DNA from 2 places in the Gordonia sesuvii genome. Region 2 is predicted to be linked to the other one. Evidence: predicted binding sites of a transcription regulator. Region 2 holds the regulator's gene; the other holds the start of a gene.
What was found. The regulator HspR, encoded in region 2, represses chaperone genes until heat shock. The targets are predictions, from matches to a motif close to ANNTGAGTNNNNNNNACTCANNT.

Region 1 (12,493 bases), 200 kb from region 2:
CAAGGGTCGGTCGCGGACCGGTGTCGGTGTCCGACATCGCTTTCGCCGAACCACATGACTCCGCCGCGGAGGGTGCGGAATCGGTGTGGCTCTCGGAGTTCGTGGGTCGCGTTCGGGACTCCATCGACGACCTGACCGCGCTCGACCAGCAGGCCGGTGACGGCGACTTCGGTGCCAACATGACCGCCGCGCTCGGCCACTACGAGCTCCCGCTGCGCGGGTCGGACGCGGACGTGCTGACCGCCATCAGCACGTCGTTCCTGGTTCGTGCAGGCGGCACGTCCGGAGCCGTGTTCGGGGTACTGTTCCGCCAACTCGCCTCCGCGTTCGCCGATTCCGACGATGTGGGCGTAGCGCTTCGTGAGGGGACGTCGTCCGCGCTCGCGGAAATCAAGGATCTCGGTGGGGCCGAAGTCGGCGACAACACGATGGTCGACGCCTTGGCACCAGCCGCCGCGGCCCTTTCGGAGGACAAGTCGCTCGGCGAGGTGGCCGAGGCCGCCGAGGACGGCGCCGAATCCACCCGCGACACAACGGCGTCCAAGGGGCGGGCCAGCTATGTCGGCGAGAATGCCCGCGGGGTGGTCGATCCGGGCGCACTGGTCACGTCGTGGTTGTATCGGGCGGCCGCCGACCACGCCGGCTGACCGCTTCAGCCGGCGTCAGGTCGATGGGTTGCCCGCGGTCACCAGCCATGTGCGTCCGATGAACTTCACGACACCGTCGACGGTGTGGCGGCGGATCTCGGCGCGGACGTCGTCGACCAGTGCAGCCCAGCCGTCGAGCCCGAGAGATGGTTCCAACGCGGCACGCGCCCGCTGCCCGGTGGTGGTGGACAGGACCATCGCGAGACGTTCCTCGACTCCGTCGCTGCCGTCGATGCCGTAGTCGCACATGCCGTCGACCGGTTCGATTCCGATGTCGTCCCAGCCCGCGTCGGTGAGGATTTCTCGCACCCTGTCGGCGTCGGCGAAGGCCAGAGGTCCGGGTGCGGCCGGATCGGCAACAGCACCGGATCCGCCTAACCGGTCGGTCAATACGCTCGTGCCGAGGGTGAACATGAGCGGATCGTCGTCGGACCGCCAACACACGAATGTCAGGCGCCCGCCGGCGGCGATAGACCGCCGGATGTTCGCGAACGCCGCCGAAGGGTCCTCGAAGAACATGACTCCGAAGCGGGAGACGACCCGATTGAAGGCCTGGCCGGAATCCGGGGTCAGATCCGCGGTCTGCGCGTCCGCAAGCCGCACCGTCGCGCCGGGGACCCGGCGTTGCGCCGCCGCGACCATCGCCTCGGAGATGTCGACACCGACTGCGGTGGCCCCGAGTCTTGTCGCGTGCTCGAGCAGCGTCCCCGAGCCACACCCGACATCGAGGACTCGGTCGCCGGGCTCGATGGCGGCCGCGCCGAGCAGCGCATGGGTGAACGGCGTGAACACCTGGTCGAACATGGTCTCGTTCTCGACCCAGCCGCGACCGGAGGTTGCCCACGTCTCCTGCATGCATTCGTTCACCATGAGCTCGAGGGTAGCCGCGCACATGCGTTTATCGACCTGCCACGTTTCCGTTTAGGTCTCTACACCTGCCGCACGGGTTCGTCCGCGACGACCACGTGGCCGGCACCCGGCAACCTCTCGAGCTGCGCCATCACATGGTCGACGAACACGGCGCGATCGGTCCCGAGGTTCCCTTCCGACCACTCGATGAACAGTGAGATCAACGAGCCGAAGAGCGTGGCGTACCGCAACTTCGACGCCACGGTCACACCGTTCTCAACCGCAGAGCGGTCGGAGTCGGCGGAGATCAGCGCAAGGATCGATCGACGCACGTAACGGCGAAGACGCACATCCGCGACCGGCTCGACGAACAGGATCCGGCAGACGCGCGGGTCCTCCGCAACAAGTCGAGCCGCGGCGTCGACCCCGGCTCGTCGCCTGACCCAGTCGCCCTCGCCTCCGGTCGCTGCTTCGTCGACCAGATCACGAACCCGACGAAGAGTCCCGTTGTACACCTCGTGCAACAAGGCATCCGTGTCCGCGAAACTCTCGTAGAAGAACTTCTGACTCAGGCCCGCCTCGCGGCACACCGCACGCATCGTCATCGCCGAAACACCCTGTGTGCCGACGAGTTCGACACCAGCGCTGATCAATTTCGCCCTACGGTCGGCCGCGCGGATCTGCGGCGGGAGTTTGCGATAGGGCCTTGACATGCGAACCAGTATAGGTTCAGATTCACATTTGGGAAGCACCTGCTTCCCAAATGTGCGAGGGAGGCGCGGGATCGATGTCGGTCAACGAAACACCCAGTGCTACAGCGGGCGGAGTTCGACAACCCGGCTACGGGAGGCCGCTGCGGATCGGCGTATGGGGCCCGGGCGAGGTCGGTGGCGCGGTGATCCGCGCAGCGGTCGCGGACCCGACCTTCGAGGTCGTCGGCGCGAAGGTGCGCCGGGACGCCAAGCACGGCCGCGACGTCGGAGAGCTCGCCAAGATCGATCCCATCGGGGTGTACGCCACCAGCGACCGCGACGAGTTCCTGGCGCTCGATCTCGACTGCGTCGTGGTGACCCCCGCGCCGGCAGCCGTTCTCAAGGGGCTTGATGACGACGTCATCGCGCTGTTGGAATCGGGAAAGAACGTGGTGTCCACCGCCGCCTATCACAATGTGTCGATGCCCAATTGGCTCAGCGCTTTTCGCCGCTCACCGGAGGAGCTGCTGCAGGCATGCCATACCGGTGGCGCCACCTTGCACGGAACCGGAGTGCATCCGACGTTCATCGTCGAACGACTAGCCATGACGATGGCGGCGGGGATGTCGTCGGTCTCGCATGTGCGATCGGTGGAGGCCGTGGACTTCAGCAGCGCCGGGGCGATGTGGGGCGGATTGCATGGTCTCGGCTTCGGAGCGGACCTCGACACGTTGAGTGCCGAGTCCCCGGTCGCGCGCGGCGGCGACCTCTACTACGGAGACCTCACCGGCAATGTCGCGCACGCACTCTACGGCGTGAGTAGCGACCGGGTCCGGGTGGAGACCTCGTTGCGAGGTTTGCCCGCAACACGGGATGCGACCATCGGGTCCACCGAGATCCGAGAAGGAACGGCCGCGGCCCTACACCTCATCCATCGCGGATTCCTCGACGACCACCACTTCTTCACCAACGAGGAATGCTGGTATCTGGCACCCGAACTCATCTATCGGGGTGATCACCTGCCATTCGACGGATTCTCCGGCAGCATCTCCTACACGCTCATCGTCAGCGGGGAGCCGGCCGAGATGCGGGCACAACTCGAGTTCGGCCCGCACAGCGGACACACCAACCCGATCACCAATGCCTCGGTCCGCGCTGTCCTGGATGCCATCCCGGCGGTGTGCAGTGCCCGACCCGGCGTACTCATCGACGACGTCAGCCCGCGTTATCGGCACGACGACCGGGTGTCGATGGCATGACCGGCGCAGCACCAGACCGTCCGGAAGTCGCTGCGTGGGACGATTTCGTCGAATCGTTGCGCACCGCCGGAGAACAGATGGCCACCGACACGGCCGGTCTCGATCCTGCCGAACAGGCCGATGGCTATCGCGCGCTGCTGCGCGGCGTCGCCAACCAGCTCGGCAGGTTCGAGATCGACCGAGAACGGCCGGAATTGGTGCCCTTCAACGGCTGGCGGCAGAAGTTCCTGATGGACAACCCCGACTTCCGATACTGGGTCGCCGACATACGCGCCGATCGGCGCTACCGGATTCGCGGCAACCGCGGTGACGCCGTCTTCGTGTCCGTCACCACCTACGCACGAACCCAGGGCCTCGACGCGGAAGCGACCGCACGCCTCGACAGTGACGTCATATCCTTCGACGCCGCAGGAAACTTCGAGGTGACTCTCGGCGGAACGGCGCCCCCGCAGGGCGACTGGCTCACCTTGAGCGATCGGACCACCGTCCTCTGGGTGCGGTTCTTTCACGAGGACGTCGATGCCGATCGACTCGGTGAGTGCACGATCGAGCCTCTCGATGATCCGGGGCCGACTGCACCGCCTGACCCCGGTCGCTTCGCGGCGCAACTCGGGCGAATGGGTGCGGCCACGCAGTTCTTGCCGCGGATCTTCACCACCTCCGCGGCGAGCGATCAGGACCCACCGAACGAGATCCGGCACTGGTCGGAGATGGCCGGAGGCTCGGTCTTCACCGAACCCGACATCCACTATCTGCGGGGCGGTTGGCAACTGGAGGACGGCGAGGCCCTCGTCGTCGAGGGCGACCTCGTCGCATGTCGCTACTGGAACATCCTCGCGTACAGCCGGTTTCTGAACTCGCTCGACTACCGCAGTCGTCGGGTCTCCTACACCGGTCGCACCGCGACGGTGACCGACGGACGCTATCGCTTCACCCTGTCCGCCCGGCCCCCGGCGTCCGCCGCAGGTGACTGGATTGACACGGAGGGCAGATCATTCGGGATCGTCGTCATGCGTTTCCTGGCGCCCACCGAGACCCCAGCCCTGCCGCGCGTTCGTCGCGTTCGGCTCGATGAACTGGAGACCGACCAATGAGCGGCTGGACGCCGCCGCCGCGATCACTCGACGCTGCGGCGATCTACGCCGCCGCGGACGCCGACCGCCGGGACCACCCGGACCGCTATCGGCTCGGTCTCGAGGCGGTCGACCTCGTCGTCGAACGCGCGGCCGGGAAGTATGGTCATGCCGCGCTGGGAGATCCGACACTCTGGCAGTCGGGTGTCGAGCAGTACCTCGCATCTGCGGCCGAGGATGGTCGTCTCAACGCGCTGGGCGCACGCACTGCGCAGGACACCGCGGTCGCCAAGCTACGGGCTCGGGCGGCGACAGCCGAGTTCCTGCATTCGCATCCCGGTGTCGAGGACAGAGCGGTCACGCCGCCGATCGTCATCGTGGGCGGTTGGAGGACCGGCACCACCTTTCTATTTCGCCTGTTGGCGCGCGACCCGCGCCTGCGGGCTCCGTTGCCGTCCGAGCTGTACGCGCCGTGGCGGATGGCCGCACTCGATCCAGATGAACGCGAACACCGGATCGAGGCGAGCAGCGGCGGCCACGCATTGCTGCACAGACTGAACCCGACGATGGCGGCGGTCCATGATTCCGGGGCACGGTTGCCCGAGGAATGCGTACTCGGCATGGGAATCTCGATGCGCAACTGGGCGTTCAGCTCCACCACCCGCCTCGATTCGTACGCGGCGTGGCTGGCCGGTGAGGATTTTCGGGGTGAGTACGCAGGGCACCGGCGGATGTTGCAGATGCTCGACGACGGGTCTCGGCGCCGTTGGGTGCTCAAGGCACCGGCCCACACCGCGGAACTGTCGGCACTGGCAGCTACGTACCCGGGTGCGGTGATCGTGCACCTACACCGCGACATCGTCGAGACCGTCTCTTCGGGCGCAAGTCTGTTCGCCACCTACCGCTCGACTTACAGCGACGAGGTCGACGGTTCCGATGTCGGTCGCTTTCAGATCGAGCAGACCGAGCTCTGGTTTCGGCGTGCACTTGAGTTCCGCAATTCTGTTGCAGCGCAGACGGTCACGTGCGTGGACATTGACTATCGGGATCTGGTCGCCGACACATCCGCCGCTGTCCGAGACATCTACGCCGCCGCCGACCTCGAGGCACCGGACGTGCTGGCGATGCTCGAGGCGCACCACGCCGCCCAACCGCGCGGAGCCAAGGGACGACACCATTACGCACCAGAACATTTCGGCATCCGGCCCGACGAGGTGCGAGAACGGATGCGATTCTATGACGATTCCCGACTGCGGGCGGGCCGCAGTAGCTGACGACCGCCTCGGACACCCCGGTGACGACAATCGGCTCCGTCAGAGGGCACCGAGGGGAATACTCCCTCGGACCCACCTGACGGAGCCGATCTCAGTCAGTTCAGCCGAGCACCAACGTGTCTCCGTCGGCGCTGACGTTCACCGGGACGATGTCGCCATCGTGGATGTCACCGGCCAGCAACGACTTCGCGAGCTGATCGCCGATCGCCTGCTGCACCAGCCGCCGCAGCGGACGGGCGCCGTAGAGCGGATCGAAACCACGCTCGGCCAGCCATTCCTTCGCCTTCGGCGTCACCTCGAGTTCCAGGCGACGCTGCGCCAGGCGCTTTCCGAGCTGGGCGAGCTGGATGTCGACGATGGACACCAACTCTTCCGGGCTCAGGGCGTCGAACACAATGACGTCATCGAGCCGGTTGATGAACTCCGGCTTGAACGCCACCCGCACCGCGGTCATCACCTGATCCTTGTCGCCGCCGGCACCCAGGTTGGACGTCAGGATGAGGATGGTGTTGCGGAAGTCGACCGTGCGGCCCTGGCCGTCGGTGAGACGACCTTCGTCGAGCACCTGCAGCAGCACGTCGAACACGTCCGGGTGCGCCTTCTCGACCTCGTCGAACAGCACCACCGCGTAGGGACGACGCCGCACCGCCTCGGTCAGCTGGCCGCCGGACTCGTAGCCGACGTAGCCGGGAGGAGCGCCGACGAGGCGTGCGACGCTGTGCTTCTCGCCGTACTCGCTCATGTCGATGCGAACCATCGCGCGTTCGTCGTCGAACAGGAACTCGGCGAGTGCCTTGGCCAGCTCGGTCTTACCGACACCGGTGGGACCGAGGAACATGAACGAACCGAGCGGCCGGTTCGGGTCGGCGACACCGGCGCGGGCGCGACGAACTGCGTCGGATACCGCGGTCACCGCGTCCTTCTGGCCGATGACCCGGTGTCCGAGTTCGTCTTCCATCCGCAGCAGCTTGGCGGTCTCGCCTTCCAGCATGCGGCCCGCGGGGATACCGGTCCACGACGAGACGACCTGCGCCACATCGTCGGGTCCGACTTCCTCTTGGAGCATGACGTCCTGGCCGGGGTCGGTGCCGGTCTTCTCGAGCGCCGCGGCGAGGTCCTTCTCCAGGCCGGGGATCTTTCCGTAGCGCAGTTCGGCGGCCCGCCCGAGATCGCTCTCGCGTTCGGCCCGATCGGCCTCTCCGCGAAGACGTTCCAGTTCTTCCTTGAGGTCACGCACCGCATCGATGGCGGTCTTCTCCGACTGCCACCGCGCCGACAGCTCGTTCAGCTTCTCCTTCTGGTCGGCCAACTCGCCGCGCAGCTTCTCCAGCCGTTCCTTCGACGCCGCGTCGGTCTCCTTCTCCAGGGCGACCTCCTCGACCTCGAGCCGGCGGACGATCCGCTCGACCTCGTCGATCTCGACGGGCCGCGAGTCGATCTCCATCCGCAATCGCGATGCGGCCTCGTCGACGAGGTCGATGGCCTTGTCCGGCAGGAAGCGTGAGGTGATGTAGCGATCGGACAGCGTAGCCGCCGACACGAGCGCGGAGTCGGTGATGCGCACGCCGTGGTGCACCTCATAACGATCCTTGAGTCCACGCAGGATGCCGATGGTGTCCTCCACCGACGGCTCGCCGACGTAGACCTGCTGGAAGCGGCGCTCGAGGGCGGCGTCCTTCTCGATGTACTTTCGGTACTCCTCGAGCGTGGTCGCGCCGACCAGCCGCAGCTCGCCGCGGGCGAGCATCGGCTTGATCATGTTGCCGGCGTCCATCGCGGATTCGCCGGTCGCGCCGGCACCGACGATGGTGTGCAGTTCGTCGATGAAGGTGATGACCTGTCCGGCCGATCCCTTGATCTCGTCGAGCACGGCCTTGAGGCGCTCCTCGAACTCGCCGCGGTACTTCGCGCCGGCCACCATCGAACCGAGGTCGAGGGAGATGACCGTCTTGTTCCGCAGCGACTCGGGGACGTCGCCGGCGATGATGCGCTGAGCCAGGCCTTCGACGATGGCCGTCTTGCCGACGCCGGGCTCACCGATGAGCACCGGGTTGTTCTTGGTGCGGCGGCTCAGCACCTGCACCACGCGGCGGATCTCGGTGTCGCGCCCGATGACCGGATCGAGCTTGCCCTCGCGGGCAGCCGCGGTCAGGTCGGTCGAGTACTTCTCGAGGGCCTGATACGTGGATTCCGGGTCCTCGGTGGTGACCCGGGAGTTGCCGCGCACGGCGACGAACGCGTCGCGCAGGGCCTGCGGGGTCGCACCGGCGTTGGCCAGCAGCTTGGCGGTGTCGGAGTCGCCGGTCGCCAGGCCCACGAGGATGTGTTCGGTCGACACGTACTCGTCGCTGAGTTCGCCGGCGAGCTGCTGAGCAGCACTGATGGCCGCGATCGACTCGCGGGAGAGCTGCGGCTGCGCACTCGCACTGGCCACCGTCGGGGCCCGGTCCACCAGGGCCTGGGCCTGCGAGCGCACCGTCGACGGGTCCACCCCGACCGCCTTGAGCAGCGGTGCGGCGATGCCGTCGGACTGGTCGAGCAGGGCCACCAGGATGTGAGCCGGGCGCACGTCGGAATTGCCTGCAGAGGCCGCCGCCTGCACAGCAGCGCTCAGCGCTTGCTGTGTCTTGGTGGTCGGGTTGAAGCTGTCCACTCGCGTGTACCTTTCTCTCTGTAACACTCTTTAGTCCATATGGCTCAAGTATGAGCCCACGGTTTGTTCAGCGCATCCAGAGTTGAGCGTATTCCGCTCAAGTTCCAGGTAGAGTGTGATGTACATCACGGTACTGGAGGATGTGGAGCCGCCCGACGTTTGATGGTCAGCCGCGGTCGGGAAGTGCTGCGAGCCGGGATACCCGCAGAGGCCTCGATAGTCTCTTGACATGGAACGGCAGACCGCGGGAGCACTGCGTGGAATCACCCTCCAGCAGTTGCGCTACTTCGTGGAGGTGGCAGCGGAAGGATCGATCAGCGCCGCGGCAGACGTGCTCTATGTGGCTCAACCGACCATGTCCGCGGCGCTCAAGGACCTCGAAAGTCGGCTGGGACGAACGCTCTTCGTTCGTTCGACCCGGGGAGTAACGCTCACCGACGACGGGGCGGAGTTCCTCGGCTACGCACGCCAGGTCGTCGAGCAATCAGAACTTCTGGAACAGAAGTATCTCGGGCGCGGCCCCTCGCGCCGGCTTCTGGCCGTATCGACTCAGCACTACTCCTTCGTCGTCGACGCCTTCGCGCGCATGGTGAAGGCGTCGCAAGCCGCCGAGTATGCGTTCAGTCTTCGCGAGACCCGCACGTGGGACATCATCGAGGATGTCCGCACGCTGCGAAGTGAGATCGGCGTGCTGTATCGCAACGAGTTCAACGCAAGGGTGATCAACAAGCTGATCCGCGAAGCCGGACTGGTCTTCACGCCGCTGTTCTTCGCGTCACCGCACATCTTCATCGCCCGCACGAACCCCCTTGCAGGACAAGCGAGTGTGACGCTGAAGGATCTCGAAGAATTGCCCCGGCTCACGTTCGACCAGGGTGTGAACAACTCGTTCTACCTCGCCGAAGAGATTCTCTCCACCCGTTCATCGAAGCAAGAAATCCGCGTGAGCGATCGAGCAACCATCTTCAACCTGATGATCGGCCTCGGCGGCTACACGATCTCGACCGGGATCATTTCCGACGATCTGGATCCATCGATCGTCGCTGTTCGGCTCGACGTGGACGAGCGCATCGAGATCGGTTGGATCGGTCATGCCTCAGTCTCGTTGACCGCCCAGGCTCAGCGATTCGTGGCGGAGATGCGCGACGTCGTCGCGGAGTTCGGCGTCGACCTACTGACATAGCCAGTACCTATATCAGGCGATCGAAAGTACCAATTAGGCTATGGTAACTTTCGTCCCTACACTGGTCCCCACACCACTTCGGATCGCTGGTTCCCGGCCGTCTTTGGGACCGACACAACGGATCTCGAGCACCGCGACCGCGGCGCGAAGTGTTACCGAAACCGACACAGTGAACCGAGCGTGACCCGTCCGTCGCTTCACTCAGCGCAATCGATTAGGACAACTGATCCGTATGACGAACGAATGTGCGTTCAGCATTGGCACGACACGCTTCGACGAGGACTACACCCCGTCGACCACCTCGCGCGGCACGACGAACTTCGCGAATCTCGCGCGCGGCGAGGATCGCCGGCAGAACCTACGCAATGCGGTGACGATGATGAACACCCGCGTCAACGAGCTGCTCCATTGGGACAATCCGGGTGGTGACCGCTACCAGCTCGAACTCGACATCGTCTCCGTGGACCTGCACCTCACGTCGGTCGGGGACGACGCCACCTTTCCGGTGATCGAAGTCCTCGACGTCGACATCCTCGACACCACCACAGGCGCGCGCACCGAGGGGATCGTCGGAAACAACTTCTCCTCCTACATCCGCGATTACGATTTCAGCGTCCGGCTTCCGGGGCACAAGGCGACGGGAATCCCCAGCGACTTCGGCGATCTGCACGGGCAGGTTTTCCAGCGCTTCCTCGAATCGGACGAGTATCGCGAACGGTTCCCGCAGCTGCCGGTCATCTGCATCAGCGTCTCGACGTCGCGGACCTACACCCGGCTCACGAATCACCACCCGATCCTCGGGGTGGAGTATGTGGCAGACGCACTGTCGCTCACCGATGAGTACTTCGGAAAGATGGGGCTGACGGTTCGCTACTTCATGCCTCCGGGTTCCGTGGCGCCGTTGGCGTTCTACCACCGCGGCGATCTGCTCAACGACTATTCGTTCGTCGCCCTCGCAGGCACGGTCGCGACAATGGAGACGTTCCAGAAGATCTACCGTCCCGAGATCTACAACGCAAACACTGCGGCGTCGGAGGTGTACCGGCCGAGTCTCGACTACGGCAACTACTCCCTTCCGCAGGTGACCTACGACCGTGTCGAGCGCACTCAGCTCGCGACCACGCAGGGAAAGTTCACCGAGGTGAGTCTCATGGAGCCCTACGGCGATGTCCTGGAGCGTTGGGCCACAAAGCAATCGGCCTGACCACGCGAGACCTTGAGGTACGAGAGATGAACACACTTCTTCCCACCACGATCGTCGGCAGCCTGCCCAAGCCCGTGTGGCTTTCGGAGCCCGAGAAGCTCTGGTCGCCGTGGAAGTTGCACGACGACGAACTGCGTGACGGAAAGCTCGATGCCCAGGCGCTCGCGGCCCACGAGCAGTCTCGTGCCGGGCTCGACATCATCAGCGATGGTGAACAGACGCGTCAGCACTTCGTGACCACGTTCATCGAGCACCTCGACGGCGTCGACTTCGACCGGCGCGAGACCGTACGAATCCGTGACCGTTACGACGCGAGCGTCCCGACGGTAGTCCGCGCGGTGACTCGCGAAAAGCCGGTGTTCGCAGCGGATGCGGCTCATCTTCGGGCAGCGACCGACCAGCCGATCAAATGGGCCCTGCCCGGGCCGATGACGATGATCGACACGCTCTACGACGCCCACTATCAGAGTCGCGAAAAGCTGGCGTGGGAGTTCGCGACCATCCTGAATCAAGAGGCGAAGGACTTGGAGGCCGCCGGCGTCGACATCATCCAGTTCGACGAGCCCGCGTTCAACGTGTTCTTCGACGAGTTGAAGGACTGGGGTGTCGCGGCGCTCGAGCGTGCAGCCGAAGGGTTGAGCGCCAAGACCGCCGTGCACATCTGCTACGGCTACGGCATCAAGGCAAACACCGACTGGAAAGCGACACTGGGGGCCGAGTGGCGCCAGTACGAAGAGTCGTTCCCACTGCTGCAACAGTCATCGATCGACATCGTGTCGCTGGAGAGTCACAACTCGCGAGTACCTGTCGAGGTGATCGAACTACTTCGCGGCAAGACTGTCATGTTGGGAGCGATCGACGTGGCCAGCGATTCCATCGAGACGCCTGAGGAAGTTGCCACGACGCTGCGCAGTGCGCTGCCCTTCGTCGACGTAGACAAGCTCTATGCCAGCGCCAACTGCGGGATGGCGCCGCTCGCTCGTGGCGTCGCACGGGACAAGATGGTCGCGCTCGCCGAGGGAGCCGACATTCTGCGCGCTGAGCTCTCATAGTGCTCCCAGGCCTCGCGGGATCTCTTGTCCGCTGTGAGGCCGCTGATCGGCTGGACACCACGTGGTCTCGTGACACCGAGTGTTGTTGGCGAGTACGCCCGCCACGACCTTCGCAGGCTGCTCGCCGGCGTGCTCCGAGCCCGGGCAGCGGGTGCCTGCGACACTCGGGCACCTTGATCGAGGTGACACACGGTGCGTTCGGGCTCATCTCGTAACGTTCGGACCCGTCCATACGAAACTTGTGACATACGCCACTGAAAGGGTGCGTGCGCCATGTCAGCAGCAGGAGTTACCAGAACACAGATGGGTGCCGGCGTTGTCGCGGCACTCACGATCGGTCTCTTGGCCGGTGCAGGCGAAGCGCACGCAGGCGTCAACGACTGCGACGTCCGGTGGAACGCCCTCGGTGCGTCGGCGGTATGTCACGACACCGGCGCTCCCCAAGGCCGGGAGTACGTGTTGATTGTCGAGTGCTGGGGCCTCCACGGCGTTCCCAACAGGTTCCCGCTGTACACGGTCGGCCCCTACACGCAGTCCAGCCGGTGGTTCGTCCCCACCGGTCAGGCGTCGGGGAACTGCAGCACGAGTTGGGGTGCTCCCTCGTTCA
Region 2 (18,741 bases):
GCCACGACGAAGATTCCGCTGCCACCTTGGACGTTGTCGATCTGGACCCGGCCCCAACGCATCGGTCCGGCGGAGGTGTCCATCACCCCACCCGATGCCGCTGCGCCGGTGATCGTGGCCAACAGCGTGGGATCGGTGAACAACGGTCCGGGCTCCCCCGGCCCCTGGATCACCTGATCGCCGACGACGCCGGCCATCACCTCACCGGGGACCGGTGATTGCCGGGCCATGTACACCTCGAGCATCCGCGTCACGGAGGTGAACGGTTGCGAGGTGGTGGGGTCGACGCCTTCGGCGGCGAAGGTACGGAACTCGTCGACCTCTTGAGTGACATCACCGTTCGCGCGGACGTCCGCGTCGCGGAGCAGCAGGTTGCGCGCGGTCAGCGTGACCACGACCAGCACGACGAACGTGGTGAGCATGATCCACGCGGCGATCCGCCAGCGTGCCGGCAACGCCGCACCTGTGCGGAATCGACGACGGGCGCCCGCCTCGGCTGTGTGTGTCGACGGCTCCGACGAGAAGTCCGGTCCGTGCAGCGGTGCGGGTTCCGGGAGACCGGGTTCGCTCAGCGGTGGCTCCGGTGACCGTTGCCCGCCGGCCGCTGCCGTCTCTCCGGCGGGTGTCGCGGATGACTCCACGTCGCTCCACGCCAGCGGCCGAGTGTGTTCGGTCGGCTGCGGGAAACGTTCGGTGGGAGTCGGATCAGTCATCGTCGCCGGCATCATCATCGTCGAAGTCGTCGGTGCCGTCGTCCAGGTCGTCATCGATGTCGTCGTCGAAGTCGTCCATCGGAGGGGCGGGATTCTGGGGCGCCGGATTCTGGGGGGCGGGATTCTGAGGCGCGGGGCGATCGTCCCAGTCGTCGTCTCCCCAGTCGTCATCTCCCCAGTCGTCGGTTCGGTCGTCGTCATCGCGGCCGTCGACGCGTGGCGCCGGGGGCGCCTGCGGAACCGGGGGCGCGGCGGGAGTACTGCTGGTGGGTTCAGGCGGCACGCTGACCACCACCGGCGAGGGATCGAGGTCGGGTCCGGGTGACCGTGTCAGGACAAAGCCGGCGACCACGGCGACAGCGGCCGCACCGATCACGACGAGTGCGACGAGCGGGCGGGTGATGTTCATGATCCCAACCATGAACGGCGTGCGTGATTCGTTCATGAGGGGAAGATGAAGCTTTTTTCATCTACCGTTTTCCCAGCTCAGAGGATCACTCCCGGGTTGAGCAGTCCGTGCGGGTCGAGGGCGTTCTTGATGGTCGCGGTGAGGTCCATGACGTCGTCGCCGACCTGGTTCGGCAGCCAGCCCTTCTTCAGTCGACCCACCCCGTGTTCGCCGGTGATGGTGCCGCCGAGCGAGATGGCGAGGTCCATGATCTCCCCGAACGCCAGCTGCGCCCGGTCGTGTTCGTCGGTGTCGGCGGGATCGAACACGATCAGCGGATGGGTGTTGCCGTCCCCGGCATGTGCGATCACCGAGATCATCACCCGACGCTCGGCGGCGATCGCCGCGACGCCGTCGATCAGTGCCGGCAGCTGCGGCAACGGGACACCCACGTCTTCGAGCAACAGTGAGCCCAGCTTCTCGACCGCCGGGATGGCCGCTCGTCGCGCGGCGGTGAAGGCCTCCCCCTCCTGCGGGTCGTCGGTGGCGAACACCTCGGCGGCGCCGTGCTCGGCGAACGCGCGCTCGATGATCTCGACCTCGGCGGCGCCGGCCGGGCCGGGTGCATCCGATTGCGCCACCAGCAGCGCGCCGGCCTGCCGGTCGAGGCCCATCCGCAGCATGTCCTCGACGGCGTTGATGGACACCGAATCCATGAACTCCAGCATCGCCGGGCGGATCTGGGCGGTGATCGCCAGGACCGCCTCACTCGCCTGGTGCACCGAGGCGAAACTGCCGACGACCGTGCACGCCGGAGCCTGGGGTGGCAGCAGCCGCAGAGTGACCTCGGTGACGATGCCGAGCACCCCTTCGCTGCCGACGAACAGCTTGGTCAGCGGCAGTCCGGCCGAGTCCTTGAGTTGTTTGCCGCCGAGGCGCATCGCGCGGCCGTCGGCCAGTACCACTTCGAGGCCGAGCACGTAGTCGGTGGTGACGCCGTATTTCACGCAACACAGCCCGCCCGCGTTGGTGGCGACGTTGCCGCCGATCGAGCAGATCTCGAATGACGACGGGTCCGGCGGATACCAGAGGCCATGGGCCGCGGCCGCCGCCTTCACCTCGGCGTTGAACAGTCCCGGCTGTACCACCGCGGTTCGTGTCGCGGTATCGATGACGAGGCCGCGCATCTTCTCCGTCGACAGCACCAGCGCACCGTCGACGGCGGTCGACCCGCCCGACAGGCTCGTGCCCGCACCCCGAGTGACCAGCGGCACCCGGTGGTGGGCGCACCAGCGCACCACGGTCTGAACCTCAGCCGTGGTCGTCGGCCGCACCAGTGCCAACGGGGTACCGGCATCCGGGTCGAACGCGCGATCCTGCCGATACCCGCCGAGGATGTCCGGGTCGGTCACCACCATCCCGTCGGGCAGTTCGGTGCTGAGCGAATCGGGACTGATGACGTCGGTCATGTCCTCACTGTAGGCGGCAAGGGCGAACGGAACGGCCGGCTGCCGGTGATGCGGAAGGACCGTTCACAGCGACTGCACAGCGCTTTCCCGGGACGAGCGCAAGGTCCGCTTTGTACGTTGACGACATGCAGCCCGAAACACATGACCACGACCGCGGATTGCGGTTCGACCTGCGAAATCTCAGTCGCCGACGTGCCCTGATGCTGTTCGCGACCGGCGCCGTCGCGACGACCGCGGCGGCCTGCGGCAACGGCACATCCACGTCCGGTGAGTCGTCGACGTCGTCGGCGGCCGGGTCCGGCACCTCGGGCACCGCCGCGGGTTGTGCTCCGGCGGCTCCCGGCGAGACCGCCGGCCCCTACCCCGGCGACGGCTCCAACGGTCCCAACGTGCTGATCGCATCCGGGATCGTCCGCAGCGACATCCGGTCGAGTTTCGGCGACGCCTCCGGCACCGCCGAGGGCGTGCCCGCAACCCTGACGATCACGATGCAGGACCTGGTCGCCGACTGCTCGCCCGGCGAGGGCATGGCCGTCTACGTGTGGCATTGCGACCGCGACGGCAACTACTCGATGTACAGCGACGACGTCGCCGACCAGAACTATCTGCGCGGTGTGCAGGTCGCCGACGCCGAGGGGGTCGTGCGGTTCACCACGATCTTCCCCGCCTGCTACGCGGGTCGCTGGCCACACATCCACTTCGAGGTCTTCGACTCCCTGGAGCAGGCCGTCGCCGGCTCCGACGCCCGGCTCACCTCGCAGATCGCCCTCCCCGAGGACGCATGCACCGCGGTGTTCGACCACGACAGCGGGTACGCACAGAGCGTATCCAACATGTCGGACGTGACGCTGGCGTCCGACAACGTCTTCGGCGACGGCTGGGATGCGGAGCTGGCCACCGTCGAGGGCACACCCAACGACGGCATGGACATCTCGATCACCATCGGCGTGGCCGCGCGGGAGGACAACCAGGCGAGCATGGGCGCGCCGCCCGCCGGGGGTGGCGGGCCCGGCGGACCGGGCGGACCCGGAGGACCCGGTGGATCGGGCGGGCCGGGCGGACCACCGCCACCCGGGTGATGCTGCGGCGATCTGCCCCGTGACCCGGCACAATGGTCCGGGTGAGTGATTCCCAAGCGCAGATCGTCGACGAGTAGCGGTCGACACGATGACCACGCCGCACCGCGCCGATCGGCGCACCCGAGACGACACCGATGTGGTGTTCGCCGCCGGTGACGTGGTGGCCGACCACACCATCGATGCCTTCCTGGGAAGCGGCAGCAGCGCCGAGGTGTACCGCGTCCACACCGCATCGCATCCGGAACCGCTCGCGCTCAAGGTGCTCCACACCCGATCCAGCGATCAGCAACGCATTCGTGAGCGTTTCGAGCGGGAGTTCTCGATCGCCTCCCTGCTCGATCACCCCAACATCGTCCACATGCACGCGCGCGGTGAACTGGACATCGACGAGCTCGGGGTCGACAACCGCACGCCCGCAACGGTTCTGTGGATGACGATGGAGTATGTGGCCGGGATGTCGGCCAACGAACTGGTGGGACCGCACCCGACGCAGGCCGAGGTCGCCGCCACCGTGGAGATCGGACGACAGATCGCCGACGCTCTCGACTACGCGCACAGCTGCGAGGTGCTCCACCGAGATGTGAAGCCCGCCAACATCATCGTGTCCACGGCTTCGACGCCGACGCGCGCGGTGCTGACGGATTTCGGGATCGCGCAGTTGCTCGATGACGCGCGGCCACTCGCTCGCAACGGCCGCGTGCAGGGATCGATCGCCTACGCCGCGCCCGAATTGCTCACCGCCAGCAGGATCTCACCGGCCACCGATCAGTACGCCTTGGCGGCCAGTTTGTTCGAGCTGCTCACCGGCGAACCCCCGTTCCCGCGGGCCACCGCGTTCGCCATCACCTACGCCCACCTGCACGACCCGATCCCCCGTCTCACCAAGACGCAGCCCTGGCTGCCGTCGGCGTTGAACTCGGTGTTCGCCAAGGCGCTCGCCAAGAACCCCGCCGACCGATATCCGACGTGTGCGGAGTTCACCGACATCGTCCGGCGCGCGCTCCTCGATGTGCCGGTGCCGACGCCTCAGCGTCGTCGGTGGTGGTCGCGGCGGGCGAAGCCGTTGGTCGAGTAGACGAGGCTTCGCTGGTCGAACACCCCAACCGCCGGTCGAGATTTGTCTCGCTGGTCGAGTAGGCCGAGGCGCTAGCCGAGGCCGTATCGAGACCCACAGCAGCTCACGAGATCTCGATACACCCTCCGCTAGCGCTCCGGGCTACTCGATCAACGGGAGGGCGCGCCTGGACCACTCGAACTTCGAGAAACACCCCAACCGCGGTCGTATCGAGACCCACAGCAGCTCACCAGATCTCGATACACCCTCCGCTAGCGCTCCGGGCTACTCGATCAGCGGGAGGGGCGCGCTCCGGGCTACTCGATCAGCGGGAGGGGCGCGCTCCGGGCTACTCGATCAACGGGAGGGGCGCACCTAGTCGATCCTGTACACACGCAACGCATTCTCCCGGAACACATTCGCGAGCGCATAGTCGCCCCCACGTGGCGCGATGAGGTCGGTCAACGCGCCGACGATCATGTCGAACGAGACGTTCGGCTTGTCGATCGGGAAGTTGGAACCGAAGATCAGACGATCCGGACCGAAGTTGGCGAACGCGTGGTCGATGAGGGGACCGATCATCTCGGTGAGCGTCGCACGACTCCCGACGTTGCCCCAGCGTTCCCGGCCATAGCCGAGGACCGGCAGGCCGAGTCCGGAGAGCTTCACCATCACGTTGGGGCACGAGGCGAGCGTGAACATCCGTTCGCGCCACAGCCGCAGGATATCCGCGCGTGCACCGGCCGTCGCACCGGTGCGTGCCCCGACGGGCCCGAACAGTCCCACCGGTGCCCCGATGTGATCGACGACGATCGTGACCTCCGGATACTCCCGCGCCAACGTCACGACGTCGTACAGCTGATGCGAGTACACGAAGGCGTCGAACACCAACCGGCGTTCGGCCACGTCGGCGAATCCCTTCAGGAATGCAGGCGACGCGAGGATGCCGTCGGCATCGGCGCCGTTGCGGATCTTCGGGTCCGGGTGGCGGGTGGTGATCCAGCGGATGCCGCGCAGACGGTCGGTGAGCCCGGCATGTTCGTCGAGCAGCTCACCGAACCGTTCGGCGCGCGGATCGGCGTGGGCCACGATCGCCCCGAGTCGTGGCAGCGAGTCCTCGCCGAACGGCAGCGCGGTCACATATCGGGTCTCCTCCACCGCCGACCGACCGGCCGGGGTGTCCAGTCGTCCCGCCGCCTCATCGCCCCGCCAGTGCGATTCCATGTGCACGACCGTGTCCACCCGCGTGCCGACGCCGTCGAACAAAGGTGAGGTGTCGGCGAGATACTGCATCGGCTCGTAGACACGCGCGACGGTGCTCGGGGTCAGCACGTACTCGCGGTCGGCCTGCGAGACGACCATCGGGAACACCCGGTCGCCGAACGACGGCACGAACCGGTACAGCCGGGAGAGTCGATTCGCCGCCCACGGTGTCGTCCGCGGATTCCACTGGTGGAGGTGGGCATCGACTATGGCAGGAACAACACCATCGAGCGAGCTCACCTCACCGACATTGCCACAGTCACGACGAACCCGACATCGATTGATGGATCGTAAGTCGGCGTCCAGCGACCGCTAGGCTGTCGTGGGCGGGAGATCCGCTCACGGACGGACCGGTACGCATTTCAGGGGAGGTGACCCGCCTCATGCCCAGCCACTCACGGCACATCCTCCATCATCTTCGCGAGTTGATCCGTCGCGATCCGGATCGGTTCGCGTCGAACATCTATACCCGCATGTTCTCCATCGATCCCGATCTGCGGGAGCTCTTTCCCGCGGTCATGTCCGGTCAGCGCGACGCCTTCTTCCGCGTCATCGACCACGTCCTCGACGTGGTGCCCCAACGGGAGGGGCATGGGGAACTGGTGGAGTTCCTGGCGCAGCTCGGACGCGATCACCGCAAGTACGGCGTGCGCCCGGAACACTACGGCGTCATCTATCAGGCGCTGATCGCCGAGTTCGCGTCCATCCTGGGCGACTACTGGGATGACGAGACCGCGCAGACGGTCAGTCAGGCGATGATGCTGACCACCGGGGTGATGCGTGGCGCCGCCGAGACCGCGCCGCATCCCGCGCTGTGGTCGGCCGAGGTGGTGGAGAAGTTCCGGATCACCCGCGACCTCGCGGTCATACGGCTGCTCACCACATCGCCGATGCGGTTCGCGCCCGGCCAATACCTGGAGGTGCAGGTTCCTCAGCGACCGAAGGCGTGGCGGAACCTGTCACCGGCGATCCCGCCCAACCCGCGCGGCGAACTCGAGTTCCATGTGCGAGCGGTCCAGGGCGGTGCGGTCAGCACCGCCATCGTCGGCGAGACCCGGGCCGGCGACACCTGGTACTTCGCGCAGGGTCACGGGACCCTGCACGTCGAATACGACCGGCCGGTCGTGATGGTCGCCGGCGGCACCGGACTGGCGCCGCTGCGGGCGTTGCTGATCGAGATGTCGAAGCGGGCAGACACCCCGTCGACGCACATCTTCTATGGGATGCGCTATCCCGGGGAACTGTACGACCTCGCGGTGCTGCGCCGGATCGCCACGACCAACCCGTGGCTGCGGATCACGGCGGTCTCCGAGCAGACCGAGGACCCGTGGTGGATCACCGCGATGACGACACCGGAGGCGTTGGGAATCGAGCACCGGATCGGCACGCTCGACGAGGTCGCCGCCGCTGCCGGACCGTGGGACGACCATCAGGTGCTCATCGCCGGATCGGCACGGATGATCGAGGTGACGCGTCGGCGGATGCTGATCGCGGGCGCCCGCGCCAGCCTCATCCAGCACGACCCCGTCGTCTGAGCTGCTGCTCGAGACTCTAGGGACCGCCGGTGCCCGGCGCCGCGGTCGTGACCGTCGTGGTCACCGTCTCCGTGACCGTCGCCGTCGGGGCCTCCGTCACGGTTTCGGTCTCGGTCTGCGTCTCGGTTTCGGTGGCCGTGGACGTGCGGGTGACCGCCTCCCCCGACCGCGTCACCGTGGTGGTCGCGACGTCGGTGCGGACCTCGGTGACCGGTTCCGCGGTTTGGGTCACCGTCGACGGAGGCGCCGTCTCGGTGACCGTCGTCGTGGGTGCCGCCTCGTCCTCGGCCGCGTCGACGCCGGCGAAGACCGCGGACGCCGCAATCGCACCGAGCGCCAGCGCGGCGACCAGGGCGGCACCGATCATCCACCACCGGCGGTTCGATGCGGCGCCTGCCGCTGCGCGGGGGCTGCGTCGGGAGAGCACCGCCGCGCCGAGGGCGGCGGCCAGTGCGGGCTGATCGGCCACGATGACCGGGCGAGCCAACGCGTATTCGAGGGCCTCGGGCGCGCCGGGCACCTCCGCACCGGGACCGGTGCACACGACCGACGTCACCGACGACCCGCCGGGTGCAGCGGTCACCGCATCCGCGACCTCGCTCGCGTGAGCAGGATCGGTGACGGGCCCGGGAGAACCGGAGGCGAACTCGGCGGTGCCGAGGACTTCCCCGGTCGCCGAGTCCAGCGTGACCACCGATGACCCCGGCGAGGGAACCGCCGAACGGTCCAGGTCGACGACCGCGATGATGCCGCGCCCCGCTGCGGTGGTCCGGGCGACCTCGGCCAGGGCGGCGGGCATGTCGGTGACCGCGACCTTGTCGTACCAGGCCGGTCGCGCGGTGCTGGGAGACAGATTGGCCTGCAGATATCCCTGCGTGGCAGGGCGTGCGCAGGCGACGCCGATCCGGTCGATCTCGTAGGGGACCGAATCGACGAGCTCATGGATGGCGTTCTCGGCGCTCTGCGCCGACGGATCGGGCAGTTCCACCAGGTTGCTGGCGATGATGGCGCCGTCGGCGCTGCGCACGACGGATGCGACCTGATCCTCGACGACGGAGATCCCCAGAACCGAGCCGTCCGAGTCCGAATCGCCCGCGATCTGGGCGCTCCTGGTCTCGGCCATGTCCCCGTCCTGTCTCCCCGCCACGTTGTCCCGAGCCAGGGTAGCGGGTCGCTTTCCCGGTTCTGGCCGCACCTGCCGCTTCTGGCCGCAGTACTGTTCCCAAGCCGGAACCTGGAGGTGCGGCCGGAACGCGGCGGCCACGGCGGCCGCACCGTGGAGTCAGTCGGTGGTGCGCTTGCGGCGCGGCTGCCAGACCACCAGCGCGCTGGTGCGGGGCACCGGGACCAGTTCGCCGCCGCGACGCACGGGCGCGTTGTCGACCTCGGCCTGCAATTCGCGGACCCGTTGTTGCAGCGCATCGACCTGGTTCTCCAGGTCGATGATGCGCTTGATGCCGGCGAGGTTGACGCCCTCCTCCTGGGAGAGACGCTGGATCTCGCGCAGCACCTCGACGTCCCGGGCGGAGTAGCGCCGGCCGCCGCCGCTGGTGCGTTGCGGGGTGACCAGGCCGAGCCGGTCATAGGTGCGCAGGGTCTGCGCATGCATGCCGGCGAGTTGCGCGGCGACAGAGATCATGAAGGTCGCGGCAGCGTCGTCGTCGTAGGTGGCCATCCTCATCGCCCCCACCCGGCGCGCGGATCGAATCCGGCTGCCTTCTCCGCGGCCGCGTACTGACGCATGGCCTCGACCGCGGCCTCGTCGAGCTTCGGCGGGACGGCGACCTTGACCGTCACCAGCAGGTCACCCGCGCCACCCGAACGCTTCGGGACACCGCGGCCGCGGACACGCAGGGTGCGGCCGTCGGTGGTGTTGGCGGGGATCTTGACCCCGACGCTGCCGTCGAGGGTCGGGACCGACACGGTCGCGCCGAGCACGAGTTCGGAGATGCTGACCGGAAGCTGCACCTTGAGGTCGTTGCCGCTGCGGCTGAACACCTTGTCCGGCGTGACGTGCACGACGACGTACAAGTCGCCCGACGGTGCTCCGCGTCGACCGGCTTCGCCTTGTCCGGCGAGCCGGATGCGTTGTCCGTCTTCGACGCCGGCGGGGATGCGGACGTTGATGGTGCGGGCACGCACCTTGACGCCGCTGCCGTCGCAGTCGGTGCACGGGTCATCGATCCGCGATCCGGTGCCCTGGCAGTCCTGGCACGGTTCGCTGAAACCGAACGCCCCCTGGTTGCGGCTGACGAATCCGGAACCGTTGCAGTTCGGGCAGACCCGCGGGCTCGTACCGGGCTTGGCGCCGCTGCCGTGACAGGTCGTGCACGGTGCGGGGCTGGTGACGCGGAGTGGCACGGTCGTGCCCATCGCCGCGTCCTTGAAGGTCAGCGTGGTCTCGGTCTCGAGGTCGTTGCCGCGCTTCGGGCGAGTGGCCGTCGACGACCGCGTGCCGCGGTTGAACAGGCCCTCGAAAAGGTCGCCGAACCCGCCGGCGGATTCACCGCCACCGGCGCCGGCGCCTCCGCCGAACAGGTCACCGATGTTGAAGTCGGCACCCGTGGTGGACGTGTAGTGGGTTCCGCCCCCGCCGGGGAAGCCACCGGGGAAACCGTTGCCGCCGCCGCGGAATCGTCCGCCGGCGAACATGGCGCGGGTCTCGTCGTATTCTTTGCGCTTCTCCGGGTCCGACAGCACGCTCTTGGCCTCGGACACCCGCTTGAAGCGGTCCTCGGCTTCGGTGTTGCCGGGGTTCTTGTCCGGGTGCAGCTCGTTGGCGAGCTTGCGATAGGCCTTCTGGATGTCCTCGGTAGAAGCGTCAGAAGCAACGCCGAGGTCCTGATAGAAGTCGCGTTCGAGCCACTCTCGTTGTGGAGCCATCAGACGTCACCTCCTTCGGTATCTCAGTTGTCTTGATGAAGTTGTCCCTGTTCAGTTGTCGCCCCGCCCGATCCCTGAGGAGGGCCGGAGCGCTAGCGGAGGTCCGTCACGAAGGGTCCGCCCCTTCGTGACACTCGTCGCTAGCGCTCCTCGCTCCTCAGGGAGCGGGGTGAGCGGAGTGACCAGTGTGCTTATTGTGCACCAGTCTGTTCGGCCGCATCGCCGGCTACATCGACCGGATCGGTCACCGTGACCATCGCGTGACGGATGACCTTGTCGCCGAGCCGATACCCGGTGCGGTACACCGCGCCGATCACCGGCTCCGCGCCGTCACCCTCGTGCTGAACGGCTTCGTGCAGTTCCGGGTCGAACACGTCGCCGGGTTCACCGAACTTGGTGAGCCCTTCGGCCGACAGGGCACCGGCCAGTTTGTCGGCGACGCTGCGCAGCGGGCCCGCGTCGAGGTCGCCGTGCTCGCGGGCACGGTCGAGATCGTCGAGGACCGGCAACAGCTTGTCGATGAGCAACTGCTTGCCGTAGGTCACCGAGCCCTGCTTCTCCTCGGCGGCACGCCGCCGGAAGTTGGCGAACTGAGCGCGCTCCCGTTGCAGATCGGCGGTGAGTTCGGCGACCCGCTCGTCGGCGACGTCGGGGATCTCCGGTTCGGCTTCTGCACCGTTTGCGGTCACCTCGGTGTCCGGTTCGGCGTCGGCCGGGCCCGGCCCGGCGGCCGGATCCTCGCGCACCTCACCCGTTTCCGGGTCGATGCGGCGACGATCGGTCACCGTGACCGGTTCCTGCTCGCGTACGCCTTCCGGCTCCCCAGCGGTCACTTGTTGTCTCCGCTGGTGTTCGACGGCTCGTCGACCACCTCGGCGTCGACGACGTCGTTGTCGCCACCGGCCGACTCACCCTCGGGTGCGTCGCCGTTGGGCGACTCGGCGGCCGATGCGGCGTAGATCGCCTGACCCATCTCCTGCGACTCGGCCGAGAGCTTCTCCACCGCGGACTTGATGGCCGCGATGTCGGTGCCCTTCAGCGCTTCCTGCGCCTCGGAGATGGCCGCGTTGACCTTGTCCTTGACCTCGCCGGGAACCTTGTCCTCGTTGTCCTTGAGGAACTTCTCGGTCTGGTTGACCAGCGACTCGGCCTGGTTGCGGGTCTCGGCCTCCTCACGACGCTGACGGTCCTCGTCGGCGTGTGCCTCGGCGTCCTTGATCATCCGGTCGATCTCGTCCTTGCTCAGGCCCGAGCCCTCCTGGATGCGGATGGAGTTCTCCTTGCCGGTGCCCTTGTCCTTCGCGGTGACGTGCACGATGCCGTTGGCGTCGATGTCGAAGGTCACCTCGATCTGCGGGACACCCTGCGGCGCCGGCGCGATGCCGCCGAGCTCGAACGAGCCGAGCAGCTTGTTGTGCGAAGCGATCTCGCGCTCACCCTGATAGACCTGGATCTGCACCGACGGCTGGTTGTCCTCGGCGGTGGTGTAGGTCTCCGACCGCTTGGTCGGGATGGTGGTGTTGCGCTCGATCAGCTTGTGCATCACGCCGCCCTTGGTCTCGATACCGAGGCTCAGCGGGGTGACGTCGAGCAGCAGCACATCCTTGACCTCGCCGCGCAGCACACCGGCCTGCAGGGCCGCGCCCACAGCGACGACCTCGTCCGGGTTGACGCCCTTGTTGGGCTCCTGGCCGCCGGTCAGTTCCTTCACCAGTTCGGTGACGGCAGGCATGCGGGTCGAACCGCCGACCAGCACCACGTGGTCGATGTCGCCGACGGCGATGCCGGCGTCCTTGATGACCGCCTGGAACGGCGAACGGGTGCGCTCGAGCAGATCGGACGTGATCTTCTGGAACTCGCTGCGCGAGAGCTGCTCGTCGAGGAACAGCGGGTTCTTCTCGGCGTCGACGGTGATGTAGGGCAGGTTGATCGAGGTGCTCTGCGAGGCAGACAGTTCGATCTTGGCCTTCTCGGCAGCCTCACGCAGACGCTGCATCGCCATCTTGTCCTTGGTCAGGTCGATGCCGTTCTGGCTCTTGAACTTGTCGACGAGCCAGTCGACGATGCGCTGATCCCAGTCGTCACCACCGAGGTGGTTGTCGCCGGAGGTCGCACGGACCTCCACGACGCCGTCGCCGATCTCGAGCAGCGAGACGTCGAAGGTACCGCCACCGAGGTCGAACACCAGGATGGTCTGTTCGCTCTCACCCTTGTCCAGGCCGTAGGCAAGCGCCGCGGCGGTGGGCTCGTTGACGATGCGCAGCACGTTGAGGCCGGCGATCTGGCCGGCTTCCTTGGTGGCCTGACGCTGGGCGTCGTTGAAGTAGGCCGGCACGGTGATGACCGCGTCGGTCACGTCCTCGCCCAGGTAGGACTCGGCGTCGCGCTTGAGCTTCTGCAGCGTGCGGGCGCTGATCTCCTGCGGGGTGTACTTCTTGTCGTCGATCTCGACGGACCAGTCACCCTCGCCCATGTGGCGCTTGACCGACCGGATGGTGCGGTCGACGTTGGTGACCGCCTGGTTCTTTGCCGGCTGCCCGACCAGGACCTCGCCGTTGCGCGCAAACGCGACGACCGACGGGGTCGTGCGGGAGCCTTCGGCGTTGGCGATGACGGCGGCTTCGCCGCCTTCGAGCACGGATACCACCGAGTTGGTGGTACCGAGGTCGATTCCAACTGCACGAGACATGTATTTCCTCCTAGTTCATGGGTCTGCACCCAGTGCGTCTCGATCCGAGTTCTCTCGAAACCTGAACTTCAGTGCATCCGACTCATGTCCTACTCAAGACACGCGACGGAGTCAACCTGGGTTGAGCCTACACCGCTCAGGTTTCTCGAAGGGTCCAACGGGTGTGGGCAGAGGAATGTTCCCGACCTGGGCCGGAAAATTGAGCCAACCCCGCTCAATGTGAGGGAGCTCTCAACTCTGCACTGCGGTCACACAGGGCGCACACCGCCCCGCTTAAACTCATCCGACCGGCCACGGCCCGGTGCGATTTCTCGGTGCGATGTCCGCAAGGCATACCTCGAAGGGTGGGGGAACGTGACGACAGTGGCCGACGATGACTGACCGCCAGGCCCTGCTCGGGAAGGCCGCACTCCAGGTGATCGCGTCCGGCGGCCTACGGGCATTGACCCACCGGGCCGTCGACGAGGCGGCCGGACTCCCCGCCGGATCGGTGAACTACTACGCACCCACCCGGTCGCGGCTGAACGGCCTCGCACTCGCCGAGGTGTACGAGCAGATGTACGCGATCGCGGTCCGGACGTTCGGTCCGGTCCTCGATGTCGGAGAGAAAGCCGCGACCGACGTCGTCCTGGATTGCACGACCGACTTCGTCGAGGCGATGTCGAACGAGGGCCGCGGCGCCGTCCGAGCACGTCATGCACTGCTGGTCGAGGCCCAGTTCGACGCCGACCTCCGCAAGCAGGTCATCACCAACCGGACGGCGTTCATCGGATTCACCGAGCCGTTCGTCCGGGCCTATGCGCCGGAGAGTTCCGAACGGGCGGCAGAACTGATCGTCGTACTCATCGACGGTTTGATCCAGCAGCAGACCCTCGTCGCGACGTCGAACTTCCCCAGGCCGATGATCCGCGCGGCCATCGCACGCATCTTCCGTTACGAGGAGCGGTAGTACTCACCTACCGCCCGTGCGCGGCGAAGAAGTCCCAGATGGCGGTGGTCGCATCCAGGGCGTCCGACGGCGTGTCGCCCGGACGCAGTATCGAGGCCGCGGGTCGCGCGGTCGCACCAGGCCATTGATGCCCGGCCCCGACGATGGAGATCAGTTGCACTGTGCGCTCGCCGGGACATTCGGCGGTCGAGGTGATCATCTTGCCCGCCCTTCGGATTGTCGGCTCTGGGCATTCACCGGCACGCCGGAACGGCTCTACCGCCCGCGGCACCGGCGCCCCGTCGACCCGCGCGGTACCACGAACGTTGTGCGCCCGGCCCGGACCTCCGTCGTACCGGACCGACTCGTCGGCGGTGCCGTGGATGTGCAACAACGATGTCGGCCCGGCGTCGTCGCAGTCGGTGACCACTGTTCCTGCGACGGGAGCAACCGCGGCGAACAGGTCGGTCTCGCAGGCGAGTCGGTAGGCCATCATGGCGCCGTTGGACATTCCGGTGACGAAGATGCGCGACCGGTCGATCGGTTGGACGGCTGCGGCACGCTCGACCACCGCCCGGATGAACGCGACGTCGTCGACGCCACGTTGCTGCGCCGGGCCACAACATGTACCGGCATTCCAGGACCGTCCGACTCCGTCGGGAAACACGGCGACGAACCGGCCGCGGTCGGCCTGCGCGTCCCAGTGATAGGAGTTCTCCGCCTGCCGGCCACTCCCATAGCCGCCGTGCAGCACGACGACGAGCGGGGACGGACCAGAAAGTCCTGCCGGACGGTACATCTCGAATGTGCGCGCGCCCGATCCGGAGCCGATGTGTTCCGTACTGTGACCGGACGCGGGGGCGGCAGCTGCCTCGTCTCGGCTGACCACGGCGAGGGCGACCGCCGCGACTGCTAATACGGCGGCCGAGATGAGTGTGAGCGTCTTGTGGCGCACACCCTTCAGGATCGCCGTTCACCCGTGATCGCTCAAGGGGTGGGCCCGAATTCTCATCGGGCTCTCACGAAGGGACGCTCAGTCTTCCGCGACCGGCAGGGCGTCGCCCGGAAAGCCCCTCGCCGGATGGACCTCGAACTCGAAGACGCCGGCAAGCACGCCCGGATCGGAGTTCATGAGCTCCACGGTCGTGTCGACGTCGCGGTCGAAGATACCGATGCCGCAGATGCCCGACTCGTCGTCGACGGGCAACACCACCGAGAGCGCCCCGGCCGCGCGCAACGCGAAGTTGCGTCGCCCGTGTTCCCAGATCGCCGCCGCGGCGGCGTCGGTGTCGTACTTCGGTCCCGTTCTCAGGATCATCACGCTGTACGGGCTTGCGTGCGAGAGCATCTCGTTCATCTGCTCGTCGGTGATCGTGGGTAGATCGGTCACGGCCGGGCTCCTCTGCCTCGAAGGTCGCCGCCCGGCGATGAGGTGACACCGCGGAGCGGCCCGAGGCCGATTATCGTCGCCTCGGGCCGCTTGGGTGGTGGTTCCGGTCAGAAATCTGACGGCGTCTTGGTCGCCCCGAGCGGTAGGTGGAGGGAACCGTTCATCGACACCTCAGCGCGTCCCGGCCTCCGCGTACTCGGCGATCGCGTCGACGTTGGACTCGTCGATGAACGCCGGTCCGGTGAGCACCGCCTGACCACCACCGATCGTGTTGCCGTTGTTCAGGTAGAGCCACAACGAATCGATGGCGAGGTAGCCCTGCAGGAACGGCTGCTGGTCGATCGCCCAGATGACATCACCGTTCTCGATCGCGCCGACGAGCGCGGCGTTGGTGTCGAAGGTGGCGATCTGCGCCTGCGCCCCGGCGGTGTTCTTGGACTCGACAGCGGTCAGCGCGATCGATGCGTCGAGCGCAATGACATGGTCGATCGAGGGGTCCTGCTGGAACTTCGCGGTGAGCGCCGCCTCCACCGACGGCATGTCGGCGCTGTTGACGTTGATCAGCTCGACCTGACCGCCCTGAAACCCCTGACGCACACCGGCACAACGTGATTCGAGCGAGATGTTGCCCTGCTCGTGGATCACGCACAGCACCTTACGGGCTCCCTCGTCCTGCAGCCGACTGCCCGCCGCCTCACCTGCGATGGTCTCGTCCTGCCCGAAGTACTGCTGAATGCCGAGTTGCTGCCACTGATCGAACCCGGCGTTGAGTCCGACGACGGGGATGCCATCGGCGAGGGCCCGCGACACCGCCGGCGCCATCGCCTCCGGCTTCGCCAGGGTCACCGCGATGCCGTCGACATCCGAATCAATGGCAGCCTGAACCAGATTCGCCTGATTGGGCGCTTGCGGATCGGCCGAGTACTTCAGTTCGATGTTGTCTTTGGCCGCCGCGGTTTCCGCCCCCTTTTGCACGAGGTCCCAGAACGCGTTGCCCGGGACCCCGTGCGTGACCATCGCGACGGTCGCGCGTGGGGTGTCCGCCTGTCCGGCGGCCATGCCCGCATCGTCGCCGTCGGGTCGCCCACCGGTGCTCGAGCACGCGGACAGCACCAGCAGGGCCACCCCGGCGGCGGCCACCGCCCCGGTGATGACGCGGGTGCGCCGTCTCGATGATCTCATCGTCTCGCTCCTTTGGTTGACGAAGAACTGGGTGTGGTCCTAATTGTCGGCGGGGAGAAGTCCGATGCTCGCGAAGTATTCGCGGGTGCGGATGGCGATCTCTTTGGCGCTTCCGGGCGGAGCCGGGTACATGTCCTGCTCGATGATCAGCCGGAAGTCGCGTCCCAGTGCCGCGAGGTCGGCCAGCAGCGGCTCCATCGTCGGAACCCCAAGCGGCGGTACGACCATCGCGCCCCGCTGGACGGCCTCGTAGAAGCCGACGTGATCCTCGCGCGCCTTGGCCGCGACACCCGGGTCGACCTGCTTCAGGTGGATGTAGGAGATGCGGTCCGGGTCACGGGAGATGATCTCGCGGTTGTCGCCCGAGCAGTAGGAGACGTGGCCGGTGTCCAGGCAGAGCGACACCGTGTCGGGATCGGTGTCGTCGAGGAACTTCTCGATGAAGTTCTGGGTGTCGACGTGGGTGTCCACATGTGGATGGAAGCCCTGGGTGATACCGAAGGCGTCCTTGATCAGGCGCCCCAGCGCGGAGTGGCCCTCGGTGAGCGAACGCCACTCGTCGGCGGTCAGCTCCGCAGCCTGGGTGAGCGCGCCGGTGTGCAGATCGGTGTACTGCTCGGGCAACACGATCAGATCGTGGACATCCATGGCCGACAACAGTTCACACACGTCGAAGGCGTCTCTGCGCGCCTGCTCGAAGGCGTCCGGGCCGCGGTGCAGCGCCGTGCCGACCGTGCCGCCGGTCAGCGACAATCCCCGCTTGCCCAGCTCGTCGGTGAGCTGTTCGGGATGGGTGGGGAGATAGCCGAACGGTCCGAGTTCGATGGTGCGGTAGCCGGCTTCGACGACCTCGTCGAGGAAGGTGCTCCAGTGCGGTTGCTTCGGGTCGTCGGGGAACCAGATCCCCCACGAGTCCGGCGCGGTGCCCAGGCTCAGTCGGGAGAAGGTCGGGTTAGCGGGGGCGTTCGCGGCGGCGGTGGATGAGCTCATGTGAAGGTCCAATCGGTGTGTCGGCGGGAAGGTCAGGCGGGTGCGGAGATGGGTTGGGCGTCGACCTCGACGGCAGCTCCGGTGGCGGCGGCTCGCTGCGCGGCGTCGACCGCGCGCATGACCCGCAGCGCCGAGGGGAAGCTGGTGTCCATCGGCTCCTCGGCGAGGATGCAGCGAACGAAGTGCTGGATCTCGGCGACGAAGGCCTCGGCGTAACCGGTGCCCACTCCCCCGCCGGGCATCGCGGCAACATCGGAGAAGTACGGGTGCTGCGGCCCGGTGAACACCCGGCGCGGACCGGACAGGGTGGCCGAGGAGTCGTCGGCGAGGTGAATGTGGAACTCGCCGCCCGAGATCGAGTCGAACCGGGCGTGGCCCTTGGCTCCGTGCACCTCGATGCCCAGCGAGTTGGGCAGACCCACCGCGATCCGGTTGACGTGGATCTGACCGATGGCGCCGTTCTCCAATTCGACGGTCAGCAGGGCGATGTCGTCGGTGTCGACCGCGCCGGTCTTGTCGGTGCCGGGGATCGGACGTTCGGTGATCGCGGTGTGCAGGGTGGCCGAGAGGACGCGTCGGATCGGGCCGGCGACGTGCTGCACGGTGTCGAGTGCGTGTGTGCCGATGTCGATGAGCGCCCCGGCGCCGGCGCTCTCCTTCGCGTAGCGCCATGAGAACGGCGTCTGCGGCGAAGCGCCGTAATCTGCGTTGTACCAGGCGGTGAAGCTACGGACCTGCCCGATGGCTCCGGCGGCCACGGCGTCGTGCACCGCGGCAAGTCCCGGTAGACGACGGAACGAGAAACCGACGCCGGTGGTCGCGGATGACTGCTCGGCGAGCTCCACCAGTTCGGCGGCTTCGTCGGCCCCACGCCCGATCGGCTTCTCGGCCAACACGTGCTTGCCGGATCGCAGGATCGCCGGCAGCACATCGGCATGGACGCTGTTGGGCAGCGCGACGCTGATGGCGTCGATCGACGGATCGTCGAGCACCCGCTGCAGATCAGCGGTCGCCTCGGTGTAGCCGTAGCGGTCGGCGGTGCGACGCGCGAGTTCCACGTTCGGGTCGACCACGACGGCCAGGTCGACGTCGACCTGTTCCAGTCCGGCCGCCATCGACACGTTGCGGAAGCCGAATGCGTGGGCTTGACCGGCTGCGCCGGCGCCGACGAGCGCGAC

Region 1: clpB (ATP-dependent chaperone ClpB) is a predicted target of HspR. The motif match lies at 8,528-8,550, and genes of this name have one in related genera.

Annotation. Positions count from the first base shown of each region.
Region 1 covers NZ_JAZDUF010000008.1:229,892-242,384, reverse strand. Annotated here, with positions in the region: gene VZC37_RS22565 (dihydroxyacetone kinase family protein) at 1-647, shown strand, start outside; gene VZC37_RS22560 (class I SAM-dependent methyltransferase) at 663-1,517, opposite strand; gene VZC37_RS22555 (TetR/AcrR family transcriptional regulator) at 1,577-2,209, opposite strand; gene VZC37_RS22550 (hypothetical protein) at 2,284-3,447, shown strand; gene VZC37_RS22545 (DUF1214 domain-containing protein) at 3,444-4,541, shown strand; gene VZC37_RS22540 (sulfotransferase family protein) at 4,538-5,794, shown strand; gene clpB (ATP-dependent chaperone ClpB) at 5,895-8,447, opposite strand; gene VZC37_RS22530 (LysR family transcriptional regulator) at 8,677-9,630, shown strand; gene VZC37_RS22525 (putative oxygenase MesX) at 9,863-10,834, shown strand; gene VZC37_RS22520 (methionine synthase) at 10,861-11,886, shown strand; gene VZC37_RS22515 (hypothetical protein) at 12,160-12,493, shown strand, end outside.
Region 2 covers NZ_JAZDUF010000008.1:28,138-46,878, reverse strand. Annotated here, with positions in the region: gene VZC37_RS21625 (sensor histidine kinase) at 1-422, opposite strand, end outside; gene VZC37_RS21620 (hypothetical protein) at 706-1,158, opposite strand; gene VZC37_RS21615 (FAD-binding oxidoreductase) at 1,200-2,570, opposite strand; gene VZC37_RS21610 (dioxygenase family protein) at 2,696-3,649, shown strand; gene VZC37_RS21605 (serine/threonine-protein kinase) at 3,738-4,724, shown strand; gene VZC37_RS21600 (amidohydrolase family protein) at 5,079-6,206, opposite strand; gene VZC37_RS21595 (FAD-binding oxidoreductase) at 6,350-7,501, shown strand; gene VZC37_RS21590 (DUF7159 family protein) at 7,518-8,624, opposite strand; gene VZC37_RS21585 (heat shock protein transcriptional repressor HspR) at 8,784-9,182, opposite strand; gene dnaJ (molecular chaperone DnaJ) at 9,179-10,384, opposite strand; gene grpE (nucleotide exchange factor GrpE) at 10,576-11,217, opposite strand; gene dnaK (molecular chaperone DnaK) at 11,214-13,073, opposite strand; gene VZC37_RS21565 (TetR/AcrR family transcriptional regulator) at 13,447-14,022, shown strand; gene VZC37_RS21560 (CE1 family esterase) at 14,030-14,956, opposite strand; gene VZC37_RS21555 (hypothetical protein) at 15,035-15,358, opposite strand; gene VZC37_RS21550 (substrate-binding domain-containing protein) at 15,563-16,573, opposite strand; gene VZC37_RS21545 (sugar phosphate isomerase/epimerase family protein) at 16,613-17,563, opposite strand; gene VZC37_RS21540 (Gfo/Idh/MocA family protein) at 17,596-18,741, opposite strand, start outside.